Regions from separate parts of the Pseudoalteromonas sp. 20-92 genome, predicted to be linked through region 2. Evidence: predicted binding sites of a transcription regulator. Region 2 holds the regulator's gene; each other region holds the start of a gene.

Region 1 (7,457 bases), on a different contig from region 2:
TAGCCGACTCTAGGTTTATTTCACGGCTTAGGCTTGCCATGTCATAATCTTCCATCGAAATAGTGGTCGAGTTAAACGTGTTGGTTTCAATAATATCGGCGCCCGCTGATAAAAAACCACGATGAATATCAGTGATTAAGTCGGGCTTAGTTAGGCTTAATAAATCGTTATTGCCTTTAATTAATACATGCCAGTCTTTAAAACGCTCTGCGCGATAGTCTTCTTCTTCTAGCTTATGATCTTGGATCATGGTGCCCATAGCGCCATCTAAAATTAAAATGCGTTCTTTTAATGCGGCACTTATTTCGGCTTGTTTATTATTTGTAGGCGCGTTATTCGGCATAGTTGTTAGTCCTCACGTCTTGGCTAACTAAATTAATATCATACGGTGTGGTTTGGTACACGTAGTAATTTAACCAGTTCGAAAAAAGTAAAAAAGCATGGCTTTGCCACGTTTTTGAAGGTTGTTTGGTTGCATCGTCATCCGGAAAGTAATTTTCGGGTTTTGGTGCATTAGGGCTTTTTTTACAATCGCGCTCGTATTCTGCTTTTAGCGAGTCGGCGTCGTACTCTGGGTGGCCGGTTATAAACACTTGGCTACCCGATTTATTTTTAAGTAAGTAAGCCCCTACTCGCTCAGAACCTGCCAGTACAACTAGCTCGTCGCAGGCGTTTATTTTATTTATATCAATATGGCCGTAGCGTGAGTGCGGTACCAAAAAGGTATCGTCGAATCCGCGAGTCAGTGCACCGTGATCAAAATAACACTGGTGAGTAAATACGCCACACAGTTTATCGTCTTTTAAATCGCGCTTTAAATTGTAACGGTGATATAACGCTGCATGCGCTGCCCAACACGAAAACAACGTAGAGGTAACGTGTTGCTCAGCCCAATCAATAATGACTTTTAGTTCATCCCAATACGCTACATCGTCGTATTCTAAATGCGCAAGTGGCGCACCGGTTACTATTAATGCATCGTAATTGTTGTCTTTAACCTCAGAAAAATAACGGTAAAAAGTATCAAGGTGCTCTTCTGAATTACTGCTACTGCGGTGAGTGTCGAGGCGCAGTAGTTCTACATTTACTTGTAAAGGCGAGTTGGCAAGCAAACGAATAAACTGAACTTCGGTTTCTACTTTATTAGGCATTAAGTTTAAAATAGCCAAACGCATTGGGCGTATTTCTTGCGTTTTTGCACGACTTTTTGGCATTACAAATACGTTTTCTTGACGTAAACGTGCAATTGCCGGCAACTCGTCTTTTACTGTAATTGGCATACCTTACTCCCGCTCATAAAAACCGAAGCTTAATTATGAACTGAAAGTAAAAAATATCAACCTCTAGATGTATAGATGTCTAAATGAAATTTATTCATGATTTTATACTTTACTTACAAGCATGCTTTAGTGCTTTAAAACCCGCCATTCGTTGACTGTTTCACCTGTCAGCCACTACAATACAACATTGAAAATTTTATTATTATTTGAAGGCTCCTTTCATGGTTTTACCTGATAAATTTATATTCTCGATGAGTCGAGTATCTAAGGTTGTGCCACCTAAGCGCACTATCTTAAAAGATATTTCGTTGCACTTTTTCCCTGGCGCTAAAATTGGTGTGCTTGGTTTAAACGGTTCTGGTAAATCTACGTTACTACGCATTATGGCCGGTGTTGACCAAGACTTTGAAGGTGAAGCACATCCTCAGCCTGGTACAAAAATTGGTTATTTACCGCAAGAGCCAGTACTGGACGAAAGCAAAACAGTGCGCGAAATTGTCGAAGAAGCCGTTGGCGAAGTTAAACATGCACTTAGCCGTCTTGACGAAGTATACAACGAGTACGCAATGGAAGGTGCTGACTTTGATGCACTTGCAAAAGAGCAAGGCGAGCTTGAAGCGGTTATTCAAGCGCACGATGGTCACAACATTGATAACGTTTTAGAGCGTGCTGCTGATGCACTTCGCCTACCAGAATGGGATGCTAAAATTGAGCACCTTTCAGGTGGTGAGCGTCGTCGTGTTGCTATATGTCGATTATTACTTGAAAAACCAGACATGCTTATTCTCGATGAACCAACTAACCACTTGGATGCTGAGTCGGTTGCATGGTTAGAGCGCTTCTTACACGATTACGAAGGCACTGTTGTGGCAGTAACGCATGACCGTTACTTCCTTGATAATGTAGCTGGCTGGATATTAGAGCTTGACCGTGGTGAAGGTATTCCGTGGGAAGGTAATTACTCTTCTTGGCTTGAACAAAAAGATGCGCGCTTACAGCAAGAACAAAAATCTGAAAAAGCACGTCAAAAATCAATTGCGCAAGAACTTGAATGGGTTCGTTCAAACCCTAAAGGTCGTCAAGCTAAGTCAAAAGCACGTATGGCTCAGTTTACTGAAATGCAGCAGTCTGATTACCAAAAGCGTAACGAAACTAACGAAATGTTTATTCCACCTGGCCCACGTTTAGGCGACCAAGTGCTTGAAGTAACTAATCTTCGTAAGAGTTTTGGCGATCGCGTTTTAATTGACGATTTAAGCTTTAGCATGCCAAAAGGTGCCATTGTAGGCATTATTGGTGCGAATGGCGCGGGTAAATCAACACTGTTTAAAATGATAAGCGGTGAGCAAGAACAAGACAGCGGTAGTATCAGCGTTGGTGAAACAGTACACCTAGCTACTGTTGATCAGTTCCGTGACGGTATGGATGAAAGCAAAACTGTTTTCCAAGAAATATCAGACGGTCAAGACGTATTAAAAATTGGTAACTTTGAGTTTCCAAGCCGAGCGTATGTAAGTCGCTTTAACTTTAAAGGTAACGATCAGCAAAAGTTTGTTAAAGACCTATCTGGTGGTGAGCGTAACCGCTTGCACCTTGCTAAGTTATTAAAAGCGGGCGGCAATGTGTTACTTCTGGATGAGCCAACCAATGACTTGGACGTTGAAACCCTACGTGCACTTGAGAATGCTATTTTAGAGTTCCCTGGTTGTGTAATGTGTATCTCGCATGACCGTTGGTTCCTTGACCGTATTGCAACGCACATTTTAGATTACCGCGACGAAGGTGTAATTAACTTCTTTGATGGTAACTACACTGAATACGAAGAGTGGCTTAAAAAGACACTCGGTGCAGCAGCAGCTCAACCTAAACGTATTAAGTACAAAAAAATTGGCTAATCTTCACTGAAGCTAATTTATTACAGTAACACTAAGCCCTGCATTTATGCGGGGCTTTTTTATGCCACCAGCATTCTAAGCACTTATTTTCTAGCATGTAGAGAATTACCCGCTATGATTAATTTATTATAAAAACAATAAGGCTAAATTAGGATATGCAAAATCGTCGTCAGTTTTCTCGTGTATTATTTTCAACCGATGCACAGGTAATTTTTAATGATCATCAATACCCATGTAAATTGCTTGATATATCTCTACATGGCGCATTGATTAACAAATGCGATGCTTTGACAGGCTGCACCAATAACGATGCAATACTGCGTTTTACACTCCCTCAAAGCGACATAGAAATAAAAATGGAAGTAGTTGTGTGTCATATAGAAGCAGATCACATCGGTTTAAAGTGCCGTCATATTGATATAGATAGCATTACTTATCTAAAGCGATTAATTGAATTAAATTTAGCCGATGACGAGCTGCTGCATCGCGAACTCACTATGCTGATTCACGACGCACAATAATAGACTCATTTAGATTAGTTGATTACCATAGGGCAAATTTTTCAACGTGTGAATACATGACTTTAAATCCACATTTACCTTTGGTGTATCATCCTAACTATTCGTTTAGCTTTGATCCAAAGCATCGTTTTGCAATGAGTAAGTTTGCACATTTATATCAGCATGTTGAAGAGCTTGGTTTGATTGGCGATAACCTAGTTGAGCCAATATTAGGCACGCCAGCACCACTTGAGCTAATACACTGCGAAAATTACATACACGATTTGTGGAACAACCGCTTAGATGAAAAAGCCATGCGCCGCATTGGCCTACCTTGGTCAAAAAAGCTCATGGCGCGCACATTTACAGCCCCTCAAGGCACATTACAAACGGCTCGTTTAGCGCTAAAACATGGCATAGCATGTCACCTTGCTGGTGGGACACACCACGCACATACCGATTTTGGCTCAGGCTACTGCATGGTTAACGACCTTGCCTTTACCACGCAAACTTTAATTGAATCGGGTGAAGTAACTAACGTACTTATTTTTGATTTAGACGTGCACCAAGGTGATGGCACTGCGGCCATGTTACAGCATCAGGCATACGCTTATACCTGCTCTATACATTGTGAAAAAAATTTTCCGTTTAGAAAATCTGCTAGCGATTTAGACATTGGCTTAACCGATAATATGAAAGACGACGAATACCTCGCTATAGTGGATGAAACCTTAAGTTACTTACTCAAAGAGTTAAATCCGAGCTTGGTACTTTACGATGCTGGCGTTGATATTTGGCAAGGCGATGGTTTGGGTAAATTAGACATTAGCTGGGATGGTATAATTAAACGCGACCATTTAGTGTTAAAACGCTGCCTTGAACACAACACACCCGTTGCTACAGTAATAGGTGGAGGTTATGATAAAGACCATCTTCGTCTTGCTAAACGCCACGCTATTGTTATTGAGCAAGCCGCTCGCTTTTAGTGTGAAATAAAAATGTTAAATTCTCGTTCTTATTTAATACATACAATAAAAACGAAAATACTATGAAACAGTTATTTATCGCCATCACACTCATTTTGTTAAGCTTTACAGCACATGCGCAACAGGAAATAACAAATACCATCCACCCTAAATTACCTACATTAAATTTACAAATGGCCGACGGTTCTATAATTAATACCCACGATTTACTAGGCCAGCCTTATATTTTACATTTTTGGGCCACTTGGTGCCCATACTGTAAAAAGCTGCAACCGGCACTTCAAAAAATTGATGATATGGGTTTAAAGGTCATTGCAGTTAGTTTTAAAGAAGATGAAGATGCTGCTCCCGCCAAAGCTCTTAGCGACAGAGGTTATACTTTTAAAACAGCAATAAAGGCTGATGCGATAGCTAAACAGTTAGGGATCAGAGGTACGCCTACTACGTTATTTATTAATAAACAGGGCGATGTGATTTGGCTCACTAACACCTCAAATCCAGAAGATGCAAACTTGCATTTAAATGCACGTACGTTACTTCACTCTATGGAGCTAAAAACAGAGTAATTTACTGCGTTTTTAGCTGACTTGGCGTTAAACCCGTCCAACGCTTAAAAGCACGCCGAAAATTTGGGATGTCATAAAATGCTAGACGCTCAGCAACTTGTTCATTACATTTAGCACGTAAGGTAAGTAGGTAAATTGCTTTGTGTTTGTTTTGCTCGTCAATTAGCGCTGAAAAGCCTACTCCGTTAATTTTCAGTTTTCGTTTAAATGTAGCTGAACTCATAGCAAAGTGCTTTGCGGTACACTCTAAATTAGCACTTGGGTGAGAGTATAAATACCTACAAACGGCTTCAATAAAAGTCATGCTAACTAAATTTTTATTATGTAATTGAGACTGCGCTTGCATAAATCGTAATTGACTAGCGCACGGGTTCTTAGCCATTAACATGGCTTTATTTAATACCCAGCGAGTACATGGCCTATCAAAACTTATCTTTAGCCCTAAATTTTGTTCGTACTCTTGAATATGCCGAGGGCGCTTAAAAGCAAAGTCAAACTGACAATGCGGGTAACTTTCGCTTACTCGTTTGAGTAAACTATAAAAAGCGGTGCTGTATATTTCTAATACGTAATGGTGCAGCTCTTCATTGAGTCCATGAGCAGGTTGTAAATAAATATAATATTGCCCGCTTTTAATGTATGTTTGGCTAAATAATAAAGGCGCTAACTGCATTCTTAAATGCGCTAATTGCTTTAGTACTTGCCCTAAATCAGCACTATACATAAGCGCTTGTACTTCAACTCGCGTATCATTTATTAGCTGGCTACCAAGTAAAAAGCCACTGTCGGTACTTTTCATTAACAGTTTAAATTGTGCTAGTAAACGCACCTGCTGAGATAAACTAAACGCATGTTGAAAGTTAAATAAATCTTGCTCAAATATTCCCGTACCACGCAATAGTTTATGAAGTTCAATACCTCGACTTTGTGTTAATTCAACAATCGCAATTATAAGTCCTTGTGCACTTACAAACTTATCATCTTGATTAACAAAGGTATGCACGTTGCGCTACTTTTTGTTGGTGCTTTTTTTGTTGTAACTGGCTATGCAATTGGCTTGTTAATGTACCTGTATAATTACGTTCATTACCTTGAATTAGAGCAGTTGTTACATGCTGAAACTTTGCTTTTTTTGAGCCTTCCACTTTAAATGCGCAATATCTCAATGCCCCTTTAATTTGCATCATAAGCTCTTTTGCTTGTTGTTCTGTGGTTTCTGGCATTAACACCATAAAGCAGTCTCCTGCATACCTGCACACAACATCACTTAGCCGGCAGTTCATTAGCAATAGCTCGCTCACCTCACGCAGTAACCTATCGCCTTCTTTAAAACCAAATTCGCTATTAAAATGCGAGAAGTCGCGTATATCAATAGCACCGAGCCACAAAGGCTGTGTGCTTAAAAACTGATTTTTTATGGCTAAATCTAAGTACTGCGCTTTATAAAGCCCTGTTACAGAACAAACTTTACTGTGTTCACGCAAGTTAGCTTCACGGCGGCGTAATTGGCGATTTAATACATATTGCTCTTGATGCCAATAATACAACCCCAAGCTAGTTAGTAGCATGCCTACAGGGGCTGGTAATGACTCAATCCAACTTAGCCATTTGTGTGCTGGGTGCATTAACCACTCATCGAGTAAATCTAAAGTAGCTGAGAACATAAACAACCCTACGCCAATCACTAAATAAGTTGTTACTTTACTGGGGGGCCTTGAAATTAATAACACCGTGATCCACACCAGAGCCATGAGTACAATACCGCCCTCGCCTATAATATCTAGCCATTGAATATCAGCATACGTTTTAAGTACACCTAGGTAAGCGCTTAAAAAGCAGGCACTAAAAAACATCGCAATAATACAATTAACTAATAATCGGTGGCTGGTAAATGGGTTAAATCGCATTAATTAATCTTCTCTTTGTAGAGTCTATTTTTATGCTAACTCATATCTATATTTGCCAGCAGGGTCATATTAGCTCAACTATATGACAGCAAGATGATCACCATTTTCAAAACCATCTTACACCACACAAAAAACCTCACTTTATAAGGAGTGCTAGTAGCTCATAAAGCCTTTCATAACAGTAAAACACAGCTCACAGTATATGTTTAAAGTAACACCTGTCACATTTACGTCATAAAATAACTTTAGTTTGCTCGTCATGCCAAAAATCAATGCAGATTTTAACGTTAACAATAAATTAGATATTTCTATATTAGAATCAG
Region 2 (7,457 bases):
GAACTTTACGGGCGTTGCCCTTCATTACGGTGTTACCAAGAGACACTTGGCCATCGCCGCCAATTACAACTTTGTCGCCACGGCGAACACTTACGATAGTAGTCATGTTATTCCTCATCATCGAGCTGCAGAGGCAACTCGTAAAAAACGATTATGATGAGGTTATATGGGTGAATGGTTTATTTTCAAGTCCAGCCCCAAATTCCGCAGCCGACTATTTTTACACGTTTAAGTTTGTTTTTATCGCTTTCGGCTTGGCGTTTGGTTTTATAAGGACCTAGGCGCACTTTATACCAAGTACCATTGCTGCCTTCAGCCTGTTTTATCTCAGAAATGAGCCCTGCAAATGCGATTTTAGCTTTTAACGATTCAGCTTGTGCATGAGTTCTGAACGAACCGCATTGCATAACATAAGGACCTTTTTGTTCAAGCTCTTTTACTTCAACTTGAATTTCGTGGTTTCTAATTTCTTTAATAAATTCCGGCGTGCGTGGAATAACAACTTCTACTTTTTCAGGCGCAGTTGGGTGAGCTTGCTTTTCGACAAGTTTTGGATCGGCATTACTTTTAATAAACCATAATCCGTAAACGAAACCACCTACAAGTAAAATAGCAATGCTCACTAAAAAAATTGGAAATGGTTTTTTAGTGGGTGCTTTTTTAGTGTTTTTTCTATTTGCTGGTTTTTTGTTAATGTAATCGTGCTGTGCCATAGCGTTATTTTGGCCTTAACCTAAATCATGTCTATAGGGTCTACGTCTAAGCTCCAGCGCACTTTTTGTGCAAGTTTGCTTGAGCTTAAATAATCAACCATTTGCGCAAGGTACTGATGTAATATGCGACGATCTTGCGCTTGAATATGTAATTGAAAGCGATACATACCTGCGACTTTTTCAAGAGGTGCAGGGATCGGACCGAGCAATTGTATACCAGATACCCCATTCACAGGAACCAAATCCGTCAAAAAATCGACGACTAGTTTAATACTATGTCCTTGTGCACGGACAATGGCCATATTTGTAATGGGTGGTAAGTCCGCATCATCGCGCTCACTAAGGGCAAAACGGGCAAAATCCTGATAACCGTTATTAACTAAGTCTTGTAAAAGTGGGTGCTCTGGAAAGTGTGTTTGTAATAATACTTGGCCAGGCTCCCCTGAACGTCCTGCACGACCAGCTACCTGAGTAACTAACTGTGCTAAATGCTCTGTCGCTCTAAAATCGCATGAATATAACCCGCTATCAACGTCTAAAATTATAACGAGGCTTACATCTGCAAAGTGATGACCTTTAGCAAGCATTTGTGTGCCTACTAGAATGCGTGCACCGCCTAGGTTTATTTCATCTAGTGCTTTTTCAAGGCTACCTTTACGGCGAGTTGAATCGCGGTCTATGCGAGTAACGGGTGTATCAGGGAATTCGGTTGATAAAAATTCTTCAATTTGCTCTGTGCCTTTGCCGTTAGGAAATATTTGCGTGCTGCCACAATCAGGGCATTGGTGAGGAACAGGGTACTGGTCGCCACAGTGATGGCAGATCATTTGCCCAATCGCTTTGTGAAAAGTGGCGCTGGTACTGCAGCGTTTACATTCACTTAGCCAGCCACACTCATGGCAAATAAGAGTGGGTGAGAAACCTCGACGATTTAAAAACACCATAACCTGTTTACCGCGGTTTAAATGCTGTCGCATAGTGGCAAGGCTAGCATGTGCAATACCTGCTTGGTCGGGCTGACCTTTCATATCGAGTAACTTAAACTGGTTGTCGGTGGCTGTTTGCGCGCGCTCGGTTAAGCTTAATAACTGATATTTGTTATTAAGTGCTTTGTGGAGCGTTTCAAGCGCGGGTGTGGCGCTGCCTAATATAAGCGGAATTTTATGCTGGAAAGCTCTATAAGCGGCTAAATCACGAGCATGGTAACGAAGGGTATCTTGTTGTTTAAATGACGAGTCGTGTTCTTCATCAACAACAATCATACCGAGTTTTAAAAATGGCAGAAAAATACTCGAACGTGTGCCAATAACTATCGCACAACTGCCTTTTTCACAAAATCGCCATGTTTGTAGGCGTTCGTTGTCGGTAAGTGCTGAGTGCCAAAGCATAACAGGTGTATCTGGGAAGCGGCGACGAAAACGGTTTACCGTTTGCGGTGTTAGGCCGATTTCGGGCACGAGTACGAGGGCTTGCTCGCCACGTTTTAATACTTCTTCTAAGCACTGTAAATACACTTCAGTTTTACCACTGCCCGTTACGCCTTCTAATAAAAAGCTGCTAAAACCGGTACTTTGATTGATTGCTGTACAGGCCACTGCTTGTTCTTTATTAAGTACCGGTTTACTACCGACGGTTGGCGCAACGCTTTGCCATTGGTTATCGTGTTCGATAGTTTGTGTGATGAGTTCTTTAGCAATGAGGCTATCTATTGTTTTTTTACTAAAGCCAAGTGCTTTTAGTTCGGTTAACGATGACTTACCTGATTGTGATAACTGTTTTAATAAGTTGAGTTGAGTTTTAGCTTTTAATGACGGTACTTTAGCGCCTTTTTCGGTAAGCATTACCATGTTAATGCTTGTTTTGTCTGGTGATTCACCTTGGCGTAGTGCACTAGGCAGAGCTATATGAATCGTTTCGCCGAGTGGGTAACAATAATAACGCGCTGTAAAACTAAGGAGATCTAAATGTTCGCTAGATAATATTGGGGTATCGTCGATAACTTCAAAAATGCTTTTAATTTTACTCTCAGGTACTTCAGTACTCTTTTTTACTGCTAATATAACAGCCACTTTACGCTGATTACCAAAGGGTACCAAAACGCGCATTCCGGGCTTCAGATCAGAAACCAAGCCTGAGAGCTGTTCATCTACTTTATAATCAAAGGTGCGCGGTAATGGGACTTTAATAGCAACTTCAACAAAACGCATAACAACTCAACCAATAAAATTAATGGTGTAATGTACTAAATATACAGTTAAAAACCTACTAGCAAATTATAGTCATTTTATTATTTGGTTACTTTTTTAGCAAAAAATTATAATTAAACCTTGTGTGCTCGGTAGTTGTTGGATAAAATCCGCCACCAACAAATTTGTTTTAACGACGTATGGTACCAAACTACGGGTTTGGAGAGCGATGCGGCCTTAACTAGAGGTTTCTATGAAAGAAGGTATTCACCCTAAGTACGAAGTAATTTCAGCAACATGTTCATGCGGAAATGAATTCGAAACAAGCTCTACTCTTTGTAAAAACATTCACTTAGACGTATGTTCTGCGTGTCACCCGTTTTACACTGGTAAGCAAAAAGTTTTAGACACTGGCGGACGTGTTGATCGTTTCAACAAGCGTTTCGGTGCACTTGGTAGCAAGAAGTAATTTTTGCTATTTAGTTAAAAGAAGCACCTTAGGGTGCTTTTTTTGTGCCTGAAATTTATCTTTACGTGCTTTTCCTGCCTATTTATACGTTATCTCCTTTGCATAACTATTTCTTGTTCTTATTCTGAGTATGCATAAACCTTTGCAGACAAAGTACGTAATAGTCTCTATATTTTGAAGTGTTCATTTTTTAACTAAGTTGTTAAATGTAGCTAACGTGAAGATAAATGTTTTTAAAGTAGACTATTAAGCTGTTTATAGTTATTTATACTAAAAATTTGATAGTCGTTTTTAGAGAAAATGGCTCGCGGCTAAAAGTACCTCTAAAAATGCTTTTTATATGAATTTCTATTTATGAAATGTCGCTATATCTTCGCAAAGTTACTGAAAAACCTCTTAAAATTAATGAATCTAGCATATAACAGGATAGACCTGATATTGCTTGGAATTTAAAAATAATAAGGGTATCGTAACCCAGACAACACCTCTCACTTTAACTTAAATTGCAGGATACAATCGCGTTATGTCAGACTTTCGTGAACAAGCACTACATTACCATTCTCATCCCGTTCCAGGAAAAATCAGCATTGAGCTAACCAAGCCTGCCGAAACGGTTCAAGATTTAGCTTTAGCATATAGCCCAGGTGTTGCTGAACCTGTGCGTGAAATTGCTGCTGATCCTGCAAATGCTTATAAATATACCGGTAAAGGTAATATGGTTGCAGTTATCACTAATGGTACTGCAATTTTGGGCTTGGGTAATTTAGGCCCTTTGGCATCAAAGCCTGTAATGGAAGGCAAGGCGCTGTTATTTAAGCGCTTTGCAGGCCTTGATTCTATTGATATCGAAGTGAAGCATAAAACAACAGAAGACTTTATTAACACGGTTGCTAATATTGCCGATACATTTGGTGGTATTAATCTTGAAGATATTAAAGCCCCAGAGTGTTTTGAAATTGAAAAGGCATTGATTGAGCGCTGTAGTATTCCGGTTTTTCATGACGATCAACACGGCACTGCAATTGTAACAGCCGCTGGTATGTTGAATGCACTTGAAGTGCAAGAGAAATCGATAGAAGAGGCTATTATAGTATGTTTAGGTGCTGGTGCGGCTGCCGTTGCCTGTATGGAACTGTTAATTAAGTGTGGTGCACTGCGTGAACACATTTACATGCTTGACCGTAAAGGCGTTATTCATACTCGTCGTGATGATTTAAACGAGTACAAACAACTATTCGCTAACAATACGGATAAGCGTACGTTGCAAGATGTTATTGCTGATGCTGATGTATTTGTTGGTGTATCTGGGCCTAATTTGTTAGCAGCCGATGATTTAAAACTGATGGCTGATAAGCCGGTTGTGTTTGCGTGCTCAAACCCCGACCCTGAAATTGACCCCGCACTTGCACACAGCGCGCGCAACGATTTAATTATGGCGACAGGGCGTTCTGATTATCCAAACCAAGTGAATAATGTTTTGTGTTTCCCGTTTATTTTTCGTGGTGCACTAGATGTGCGCGCAAGTGCAATTAACGATGAAATGAAAATAGCAGCAGTAGAAGCGATTCGTAGTATTGCAAAAGAGCCTGTACCAGCAGAGGTCCTAAAAGCTGCTGGTGTTGATAAGCTGGAATTTGGTGCTCAATATATTATTCCAAAACCGATGGATCCACGTTTATTACCACGTATAGCAAGAGCGGTTGCTCTTGCTGCTGTTGAGTCGGGTGTGGCACAAATTGATTTGCCAGAAAGCTATATGCAGTAAACCTATACCGTAAAATTTAATCATAAAAAAACCTCAGTAATTACTGAGGTTTTTTTATTTTACTTTATCTATTTATTCGTCATCTAAAACAGGGACTTCTAACCCCATTTCTTGCATTATTTTTTTCACTTCTTCTGGTACTTTTTCAGCGTTATCTTTACGTAAGTCATCGTCATTAGGTAAAGGTTGACCTGTAAATGCATGTAAAAACGCTTCACATAGTAGCTCACTGTTTGTTGCGTGACGCAGGTTATTAATTTGACGACGAGTACGTTCGTCAGTTAATACCTTTAATACATTCAGTGGGATCGAAACGGTGATCTTCTTAACTTGTTCTGATTTTTTCCCGTGTTCTGCGTATGGGTGAATATACTCACCATTCCATTTAGCCATAAGATGTATCGTTGCCTCAGATTATTAATTGCTCACATGCGCTAAAATGCGTGTGAATATGCGTGAAATTCTATCGATTTAAAAAAGATAGTCAAATACTAGTTGTTTGGCCATCTAGCTGTTTAAATGTTTTGACTTCTCAAATTGAATAAACTACTCTTTTAGACGTCTAAACATCCAAATTAATCAGGTGACGAATATGAGCGAAAAAAACAAAGCAACCATTGCGGTCCGTAGTGGCGTTGAAGCCGATAAACACCACGGTGCAGTGGTCGCGCCAATCTATTTATCGACTACTTATTCGTTTGCCGATTTTGATACTAAACGCCAATATGATTATGGCCGTAGCGGTAATCCTAACCGCGATATCTTAGCTGAGACCCTTGCTGAGCTCGAAGGGGGAGTACGCGGCATAATTACAGCCACAGGCATGGCGGCTGTACATTTAGCAACTCAGCTGCTTAATTACGATGACACGTTAGTGATCCCACACGACTGCTACGGTGGAAGCTACCGTTTATTTACGTCCCTGCAAAGGCGTGGCTTGCTAAAGCTTGAGGTTTTAGATTTAACAAAACCAGAAAGTCTTCAAAAAATATTAGTAATTAAACCAAAACTCATTTGGATTGAAACACCAAGTAACCCTGTACTACGTTTAACTGATATTAAAGCGGTTACTGATATTGCTAAGCAGTGTGGCGCACTGGTGGCCGCTGACAATACATTTTTATCGCCTGCTTTACAAAATCCGATTAAGTTTGGTGTAGATATTGTGGTGCATTCAACCACTAAATATATTAACGGACACTCAGATGTAGTGGGCGGTGCTGTTATTGCTGCAACACAAGAGATCGGTGACGAGCTTGCTTGGTGGGCTAATAACATTGGTATCACAGGGGCACCTTTTGATAGCTATTTAACGCTTCGTGGTTTACGTACTTTAAATGTGCGCTTAAGGCAGCATCAAGAAAATGCATTAGCAATAGCTCAGTATCTCGAAGAATCTGAGTTCGTTAGCCAAGTTTATTACCCTGGGCTTGAGTCGCACCCCCAACATGAATTAGCGAAAGCACAGCAGCTTGGTTTTGGTGGCATGGTTAGCTTTGATATTAAAGGCGACATAAACGATGCAGCGGCATTTTTAACTAGTCTACATAACTTTAGTTTAGCTGAGTCGCTAGGCGGCGTTGAGAGCTTAATATGCCACCCTGCGACCATGACGCATGCAGGGATGGATGCAACAGCGCGCTTAGAAGCCGGCGTTGGTGATACGCTTATTCGTGTTTCTGTCGGAATAGAAGACATTGAAGATTTATTAGCAGATCTTGAACGTGTATTTACACTTGTAAAACCTGGCAGAAAAAACAATACAAATCGATTAACTAAAGGTGCGGGAACATCGAGCGGTGATGCTAAGTTAAGTGCCGCTTACCCCGCGCTTTGGTAACTAACATGACTAAAAATATACATAAATTTGGCGGTTCGAGTTTAAGTTCAGCACAGCGTTACAAAAGTGTTGCGGGTATTATATTAGAGCACACACAACCTGGTGATTGCGTTGTGGTATCAGCAGCTGGGAAAACAACCGATACACTAGTTAAGTTATGGCAAAGTTACCAGCAGCAAGATACACATGTAATTGCTGATATTTTATTACAGTTAAATAATCATCAAATAGATTTAATAGAGCAGTTATTACAAGCTAATACAAAGTGTAACGCTCTAAAAAAATTGAATGAAGAGCTATCAACAATAACGCTGTTAGCGCAAACAGGGCAGCTACAAGAAGCCCAATTGCTTGCTCATGGAGAGTTATGGTCAGCACGCGTACTCGCTGCTTACCTGCAGGAGCTTAATGTTGATGCGTGTGTTCACGATGCGCGTGCTTTATTTACATTAAATGATGGGCAGTTATTACATGAACAAAATAC
Region 3 (7,457 bases), on a different contig from region 2:
GATCCCTGCTTCATAACAGCAAGTTCAGCTGTGCCGATTAGGTTTTTAGTTTGCGGCGTTTCTGGTACGTGTAAGCTAATAATATCAGAGCGTTGTAATAGCTGAGTTAGGTTATGAACTTGTTTTGCATTACCCAGTGATAACTTATCTTCGATATCGTAAAACTCCACGTTCATACCGATGTTTTCAGCCATAATACCCAGCTGAGTACCAATGTGACCGTAGCCAATAATACCTAATGTTTTACCACGTGCTTCAAACGAACCATTTGCTGTTTTTAACCAGCCACCACGATGAGCTGCTGCATTACGCGCTGGAATACCACGTAGTAAAAGCAGAATTTCGCCAAGTACAAGTTCAGCAACAGAACGAGTGTTAGAAAACGGTGCGTTAAATACAGCAATACCACGTTCGCGTGCGCTGTCTAGGTCAACTTGGTTTGTGCCAATACAAAAACAACCAACTGCAACGAGCTTTTCAGCGGCATCTAATACCGCTTCGCTTATATGAGTGCGAGAACGAAGGCCTACAAAGTGTACATCTTTAATGCGTTCTTTTAGTTCGTCCTCAGGTAAGGATGTTTTAACGTAATCGATGTTGCTGTAACCGTTACGCTTTAGCGTTTCAACAGCGCTTTGGTGAACACCTTCAAGCAAGAGAATTTTAATTTTGTCTTTTGCTAACGATACCTTACTCATAACCTCATCCTATTTAATTTGAGGCCCATTTTTAGTGCCGATAATCACTTTATCAGCACCACGCATCGCAAATAGGCCGTTGGTAACTACGCCAACAATTGAGTTAATTTGTGTTTCAAGTTGTTTGGCATTGGTAATTTTTAAGTTAAATACATCTAATATAACGTTACCATTATCGGTAACTACACCTTGACGGTAAACAGGGTCACCACCAAGTTTTAATAATTCTCGTGCAACGTAGCTGCGCGCCATAGGGATAACTTCTACCGGAAGCGGAAAGTCACCTAACGTTTCTACTAATTTGGTGTCATCTACAATACACACAAATTGTTTAGCTACTGCCGCTACTATTTTTTCGCGAGTAAGGGCTGCACCGCCACCTTTAATCATTTCATTTTGAGCGTTAATTTCATCAGCGCCATCAACGTAGACATCCAAAACATCAATGTTATTGAGCTCAAATACTTCAATACCTAATTCTTTTAAACGAACGGTAGAGGCTTCAGAGCTTGATACAGCGCCTACAATAGTGTCTTTTACTGAGCCAAGGGCATCAATAAAATGGTTAACTGTTGAGCCTGTACCGACACCTACAATAGTGTTTTCTTTTACAAACTCGAGTGCAGCCCAGGCAGCTGCTTTTTTTAATTCATCTTGTGTCATTAATGTGTGCTCATCTATATCAAAAGTATGCTGCTAGTATACAAGTTAACGTGTTACCAGCAGTAGGTTTTATCTGGAGTGATAATAGTTTTAAGTGGTACATCCCACGACTCAATGGGTAACACGTCTACTTTTTGACATTCATGTGCTAAGCCAATAAGTTGTGGTTTTTGCCAATTTTGTTCGTGTAAACGCGCCAGTGTTCTATCATAAAACCCGCCTCCCATTCCTAGGCGATTACCTTGTTTATCAAATGCAACTAACGGCATAAGGAGGTAATCAAGCGCTGCTAATGGGCATATTTGAGAGCAGTTGAGCTTAGGTTCAAAGATACCATAGCGGTTTGCCCTCATGGGTGAGTTTTTTTCATAGCGCTGAAAGAGTAAATTAGTCCCATTGAAGGGGTGGATTACTGGTAGGTAAATGTGGTGATTTAGATTCCATAACTCTTTAATTAACAGTGAGGTATCTAGTTCTCCATCATTGCTTAAGTAGATTGCTATATGCTCTGTTTTATTCGTTTTTTTACTTTTTAAATGTTGAATAAAATTCATATATAGCGATTGTGCCGCTAAATTTTGTTGATTTTTTGACAAGTTATTACGTATTTCACGGATAGATTTTCTTATCTGTGCGCGGTTATTATTCATTTGATGATTTCACTATGCAATTATAAAGAAAATAAGCTAGGAAATGCCAAATATACAGCCAATATAATAAGTAACGTCACGGCTGTTGCTATTAAAGAATATAAAAGCACATTACTGCGTTTTTTAGGTGTGCTTACTAACTCTTCATCAAGCAATAAATCGTCGTCTTGCCAATCGTCATCTTCATCTATTTCAGGATTTTTTGATTGCTCTTCTGGTAAGCGTTGTTCAAGTTCTTCGAGTTTTTCTTCAAGGCGAATTAAGCTACTGGTGATGTAATCAAGGGCATCAAAAATACGTTCATCACGTTGACTGTTTTGAGGCTGCTCAGTTGAGGTATTAGCTGCATTTGAAACTGCCTGCAACTTACTTTTAATGCCCAAACTAGCTAATAGTTTGGCTTGTTTTAGTGCTTTGTCTTTATGGCTCGGTGCAAACAGTGGCTTTCCTTTAAAAAAAAGAGCTACTTTTTCTTCTGAGGTTTTTAGTTTATCTGCAAGGTTGATAGATGCAGCGTTACTGTCTATTCCATCAGCAAGTCCAGCAAATATAACGCGAAAATTGTCGGCCATTTAAGTACCCCTAAAGCTTTTTAATAAAAAGAGTATAAACCGAACTCCTTTATAAAGGCATCCATATGTAAAATTAAATTATTTTAACTTATGAGCTACTTTCTGTGCGATCACAAAATAAAGTCTGTGGATTAGGGCTTGTTGGCCTTTCAGGATTAAAATTTGTTCAATCTAGGGGCTGTTTAATCGCGGCGTGAGGTTTGTAACCTAGTGGGCTCGGTAACGGCTCCTGCGCTGCGCTACTGGCTTACATCCATGTAAGAATAAGTAAAAACCGAGCAACAAAGAGTAAATTGCCTTAATATTTTTATTAATGTACCGTTATTTTAATTAAGCTTGAATTTATTCTGCTATTTATAATACATAAAAAAAGCGCCAATTGGCGCTTTTTTTGTATTTAGATAGTTACCTAACCAATTAAAGGCCAGCAGCTGCGCGAAGTGCTTCAGCTTTATCTGTACGTTCCCAAGGGAATTCGTCACGACCAAAGTGGCCGTAAGCCGCTGTAGGAAGGTAGATAGGGCGCTCTAAATCAAGCATTTGAATTAAGCCGTAAGGGCGCAAGTCAAAGTGTTCACGAATAAGCTCGATTAAACGGCTTTCTTCTAACTTGCTTGTACCAAAGGTTTCAACGCTGATAGATGTAGGCTCTGCAACACCGATTGCGTAAGAAACTTGTAGTTCACACTTATCAGCAAGGCCAGCCGCAACTACGTTTTTAGCAACGTAACGTGCAGCGTATGCAGCTGAGCGGTCAACTTTTGATGGATCTTTACCAGAGAAAGCACCACCACCGTGACGAGCCATACCACCGTATGTATCAACGATGATTTTACGACCTGTTAAACCACAATCGCCCATTGGTCCGCCAATTACAAAGCGACCTGTTGGGTTAATGAAAAATTTAGTCGCGCTTGTAATAAGCTCTGCAGGAAGTACCGGCTTGATGATAGTTTCCATCACCGCTTCTACTAAATCTTTTTGTGAAATGTCTTCGCTGTGCTGAGTAGATAGTACTACTGCATCAATACCTACTGGCTTACCATTTTCGTACGCAAAAGTAACTTGAGATTTTGCATCTGGACGTAACCAGTTAAGCTCGCCGCTTTTACGTACTTGCGCTTGGCGCTGTACTAAACGGTGTGAGTAAGTAATTGGCGCAGGCATTAGCACTTCTGTTTCGTTACATGCGTAACCAAACATAAGACCTTGGTCGCCAGCACCTTGTTCTTCTGGGCTAGTGCGGTCAACACCTTGGTTAATGTCAGGAGACTGTTTACCAATAGTGTTTAAAATTGCACATGAATCTGCATCGAAACCCATGTCTGAATGCGTGTAGCCAATTTCACGTACTGTTTTACGTGTAATTTCTTCAATATCAACCCATGCGCTAGTAGTGATTTCACCACCAACCATAACCATACCTGTTTTTACGTAAGTTTCGCACGCAACACGGGCATGAGAGTCTTGCTCTAGGATAGCATCAAGTACCGCATCAGAGATTTGATCGGCGATTTTATCCGGATGACCTTCAGAAACTGATTCAGAAGTAAATAAATGTTTTGCCATTGTATTTCTGCTCACAAATATTGCGCTTCACAAACGTCGGTATTAGCGCTAAAAAATTAAGGGGCGTATTTTATCGAAAACAAAACACCTTGCATAGTGTTTTTACGCCTAGACGTCTAAATAAAATTACTAATAACTTTTTGGTCTTAAAAAATATTCATAATGCCTCACTTTTATAGGGTTTTTAATTGCACACAGCCCCCACAATAAGTAAGAATGGTCGCTATAAGCAAACCCAAGTTACTTGGGTGCATAAACAAACACATAAATACCCGCGCAAATACACATAAAGGTAGGAGAATTCATGCCATCTCGCAAAGAACTTGCAAATGCTATTCGCGTCTTGTCAATGGACGCAGTACAAAAGGCCAAATCTGGTCACCCTGGAGCCCCTATGGGCATGGCCGATATCGCTGAAGTATTATGGCGCGATTATCTAAAGCATAACCCAACTAATCCAGAGTGGGCTGACCGTGACAGATTTATTCTTTCAAACGGCCACGGTTCAATGCTTATCTATTCTCTATTGCATCTAAGTGGTTACGACTTACCACTGGACGAAATTAAAAACTTCCGTCAAATGCATTCTAAAACACCAGGTCACCCTGAATATGGCTATGCACCGGGAATCGAAACTACTACGGGTCCATTAGGTCAAGGGATCACAAATGCCGTAGGTATGGCCATTGCTGAAAAAGCGCTAGCTGCACAGTTTAACCGTGAAGGTCACGATATTGTTGATCACTTTACCTATGCATTTATGGGCGATGGCTGCCTTATGGAAGGTATTTCTCATGAAGCTGGTTCACTTGCTGGCACATTAGGTCTGGGTAAACTTGTTGCATTTTGGGATGACAACGGCATTTCAATCGATGGTGAAGTAGAAGGTTGGTTTACAGATGACACACCAGCTCGCTTTAAAGCATATGGTTGGCATGTAATTAGTGGTGTTGATGGCCACGACAGCGATGCTATAAGTGCTGCAATTGCAGAAGCTAAAAGTGTTACGGATAAACCATCACTAATTTGTTGTAAAACAATTATTGGTTACGGGTCACCTAACAAATCTGGTAGCCACGATTGTCACGGTGCACCACTAGGTGATGACGAAATTAAAGCATCTCGCGAATTTTTAGGTTGGACTGGCGATGCGTTCGAAATTCCTGATGATATTTACGCACAGTGGGATAGCAAAGAAAAAGGTCAGCAGCTTGAATCAAGCTGGGACGAAAAATTTGCAGCATACGCAAAAGCATACCCAGAGCTTGCAGCTGAATATAAGCGTCGTATTAATAACGAACTGCCTGGCGATTGGGCTGAAAAATCTCAAGCGTACATTGAGCAATTACAAGCAAACCCTGCAAACCCAGCGTCTCGTAAAGCATCGCAAAATGCATTAAACGCATTTGGTCCGTTGTTACCAGAATTTATGGGTGGCTCAGCCGATTTAGCAGGCTCAAACTTAACAATTTGGGATGGCTCTAAAGGTTTAACACACGACGATGCAAGCGGTAACTACATTTACTACGGTGTACGTGAGTTTGGTATGTCGGCAATTATGAATGGTATTGCTCTTCATAAAGGCTTTATTCCTTACGGTGCTACGTTCTTAATGTTTGTTGAATATGCAAAAAATGCCGTACGTATGGCTGCATTAATGAAGCAACCAAGCATTTTTGTATACACGCACGATTCAATTGGTTTAGGTGAAGATGGTCCAACTCACCAACCAGTAGAGCAAATTGCAAGCATGCGTTTAACGCCTAACTTATACAACTGGCGTCCATGTGACCAAGTTGAGTCGGCAATTGCATGGCAACAAGCTATTGAGCGTAAAGACGGTCCTACATCGTTAATCTTTACTCGCCAAGGTCTTGAGCAACAAGCGCGTGACGCACAGCAATTAAGCGATGTTAAAAAGGGTGGTTACATCCTTAGCTGTGACGGCAATCCAGAGATTATTTTCATTGCGACGGGTTCTGAAGTGCAACTAGCACAAGATTCAGCAACTGAGCTACGCAGCCAAGGTAAAAAGGTACGTGTTGTATCTATGCCATGTACTGATGCCTTTGAAGATCAAAGCGCAGAGTATAAAGAAAGCGTATTACCGGCATCTGTTACACGCCGCGTAGCAGTAGAAGCGGGTATTGCTGATTACTGGTACAAGTACGTAGGCCTAAACGGCGCAGTAGTAGGTATGACTACCTTTGGTGAGTCAGCACCAGCTAATGAGTTGTTTGAGCACTTTGGTTTTACAGTGGCAAACATTGTAAGCAAAGCAAACGAGCTTTTTTAATCGATTGCTTTAAAGATTAAAAGCCCGCTCTGTTTAAAACAGGGCGGGCTTTTTTGTTTGTAGGTCGTGCTTTAGCGCGTTAAAGATAAATCAAAAATATGACGCCATAAATGACGACCTACAATGGAGCCAAAAAGGTGCAATTTAACATTAAAATACTGCGTTAAAAACTTTTGCTCTAACAAATAATTTAACGTAGTATTTTAACCCAGACTCATTTACAAGGAAGAAATATGTCTTGGTCTAAACTCAATAAAACTATCAATGCTCATTCTGTAATCCCTCTTGACGCGCTTAGCTGTCGAGATTTTGGTGTGATGCTACCCGTTAATTTCCCATTTAGTAAAGCTAAATTTACCTGCCAAGCACTTGCTATGCTATCGCAGCTCAATGATTATGATTTAAAAATGGTGTGCGCCGATATCATTCAAATTTGCGCGAACCCTAATGCTACAAACTCAATTAAGCATAGCCGCAACCCGTTACGCCGTTTATGGCGGACAAAATACCCATTTCGTAATTATCATTTTTTAATACGTTATAGCTTGGAGTCTAACTTCGTCTCTATAACAGATGTATTATTTGATAAGCAGCTACAGGGAAAGAAAGGTAATTTTGCTGCCGAGCGCACCATGCTTTACGAGGTAAAAAGGCTTAGCAACCATAGTTATAGTAAGGCTATGAAGAGGGAAGAGATAGAAGAAATACAAGGAGCGTGGCAAGAGGAGCCTACTCCAACAGCACGAGTGAATACACAGCACGCAGCAGTCAATGGTATGCAAAATGAGCTTACCAAAGCCACATGGTTGATGGGCACTCACCTTGATAGAGCTTATGAGGGAGACGGTATTAAAGCTTATACGTTATTTCATAACCCCACCGATTATACAAAGCTTGACTTAATTGAGTGCGCGTTTGATAAGCGCTCAGGCACTAAATCCCACAATGCTCAGCATTTAGCAGCCGTGCTGGCACAAAATAACCAGCAAGGTAAACAAGTAAAATGGCT

The links. The regulator MetJ, encoded in region 2, represses methionine synthesis genes. The targets are predictions, from matches to a motif close to TAGACGTCTAGACGTCTA.
Region 1: metA (homoserine O-succinyltransferase) is a predicted target of MetJ. The motif match lies at 1,345-1,362, and genes of this name have one in related genera.
Region 3: metK (methionine adenosyltransferase) is a predicted target of MetJ. The motif match lies at 4,254-4,271, and genes of this name have one in related genera.

Annotation. Positions count from the first base shown of each region.
Region 1 is NZ_JANJGQ010000001.1:150,324-157,780, reverse strand. It holds gene NRL14_RS00660 (homocysteine S-methyltransferase family protein) at 1-343, opposite strand, end outside; gene metA (homoserine O-succinyltransferase) at 333-1,280, opposite strand; gene ettA (energy-dependent translational throttle protein EttA) at 1,502-3,175, shown strand; gene NRL14_RS00645 (PilZ domain-containing protein) at 3,331-3,696, shown strand; gene NRL14_RS00640 (histone deacetylase) at 3,753-4,661, shown strand; gene NRL14_RS00635 (TlpA disulfide reductase family protein) at 4,724-5,227, shown strand; gene NRL14_RS00630 (AraC family transcriptional regulator) at 5,229-6,230, opposite strand; gene NRL14_RS00625 (GGDEF domain-containing protein) at 6,214-7,134, opposite strand.
Region 2 is NZ_JANJGQ010000013.1:64,916-72,372, forward strand. It holds gene hslV (ATP-dependent protease subunit HslV) at 1-106, opposite strand, end outside; gene NRL14_RS12495 (SPOR domain-containing protein) at 186-713, opposite strand; gene priA (primosomal protein N') at 734-2,920, opposite strand; gene rpmE (50S ribosomal protein L31) at 3,153-3,368, shown strand; gene NRL14_RS12510 (malic enzyme-like NAD(P)-binding protein) at 3,892-5,133, shown strand; gene metJ (met regulon transcriptional regulator MetJ) at 5,206-5,526, opposite strand; gene metB (cystathionine gamma-synthase) at 5,726-6,973, shown strand; gene metL (bifunctional aspartate kinase/homoserine dehydrogenase II) at 6,979-7,457, shown strand, end outside.
Region 3 is NZ_JANJGQ010000001.1:32,695-40,151, forward strand. It holds gene serA (phosphoglycerate dehydrogenase) at 1-698, opposite strand, end outside; gene rpiA (ribose-5-phosphate isomerase RpiA) at 708-1,361, opposite strand; gene NRL14_RS00130 (5-formyltetrahydrofolate cyclo-ligase) at 1,415-2,011, opposite strand; gene NRL14_RS00135 (hypothetical protein) at 2,032-2,583, opposite strand; gene metK (methionine adenosyltransferase) at 3,001-4,152, opposite strand; gene tkt (transketolase) at 4,457-6,448, shown strand; gene NRL14_RS00150 (hypothetical protein) at 6,682-7,457, shown strand, end outside.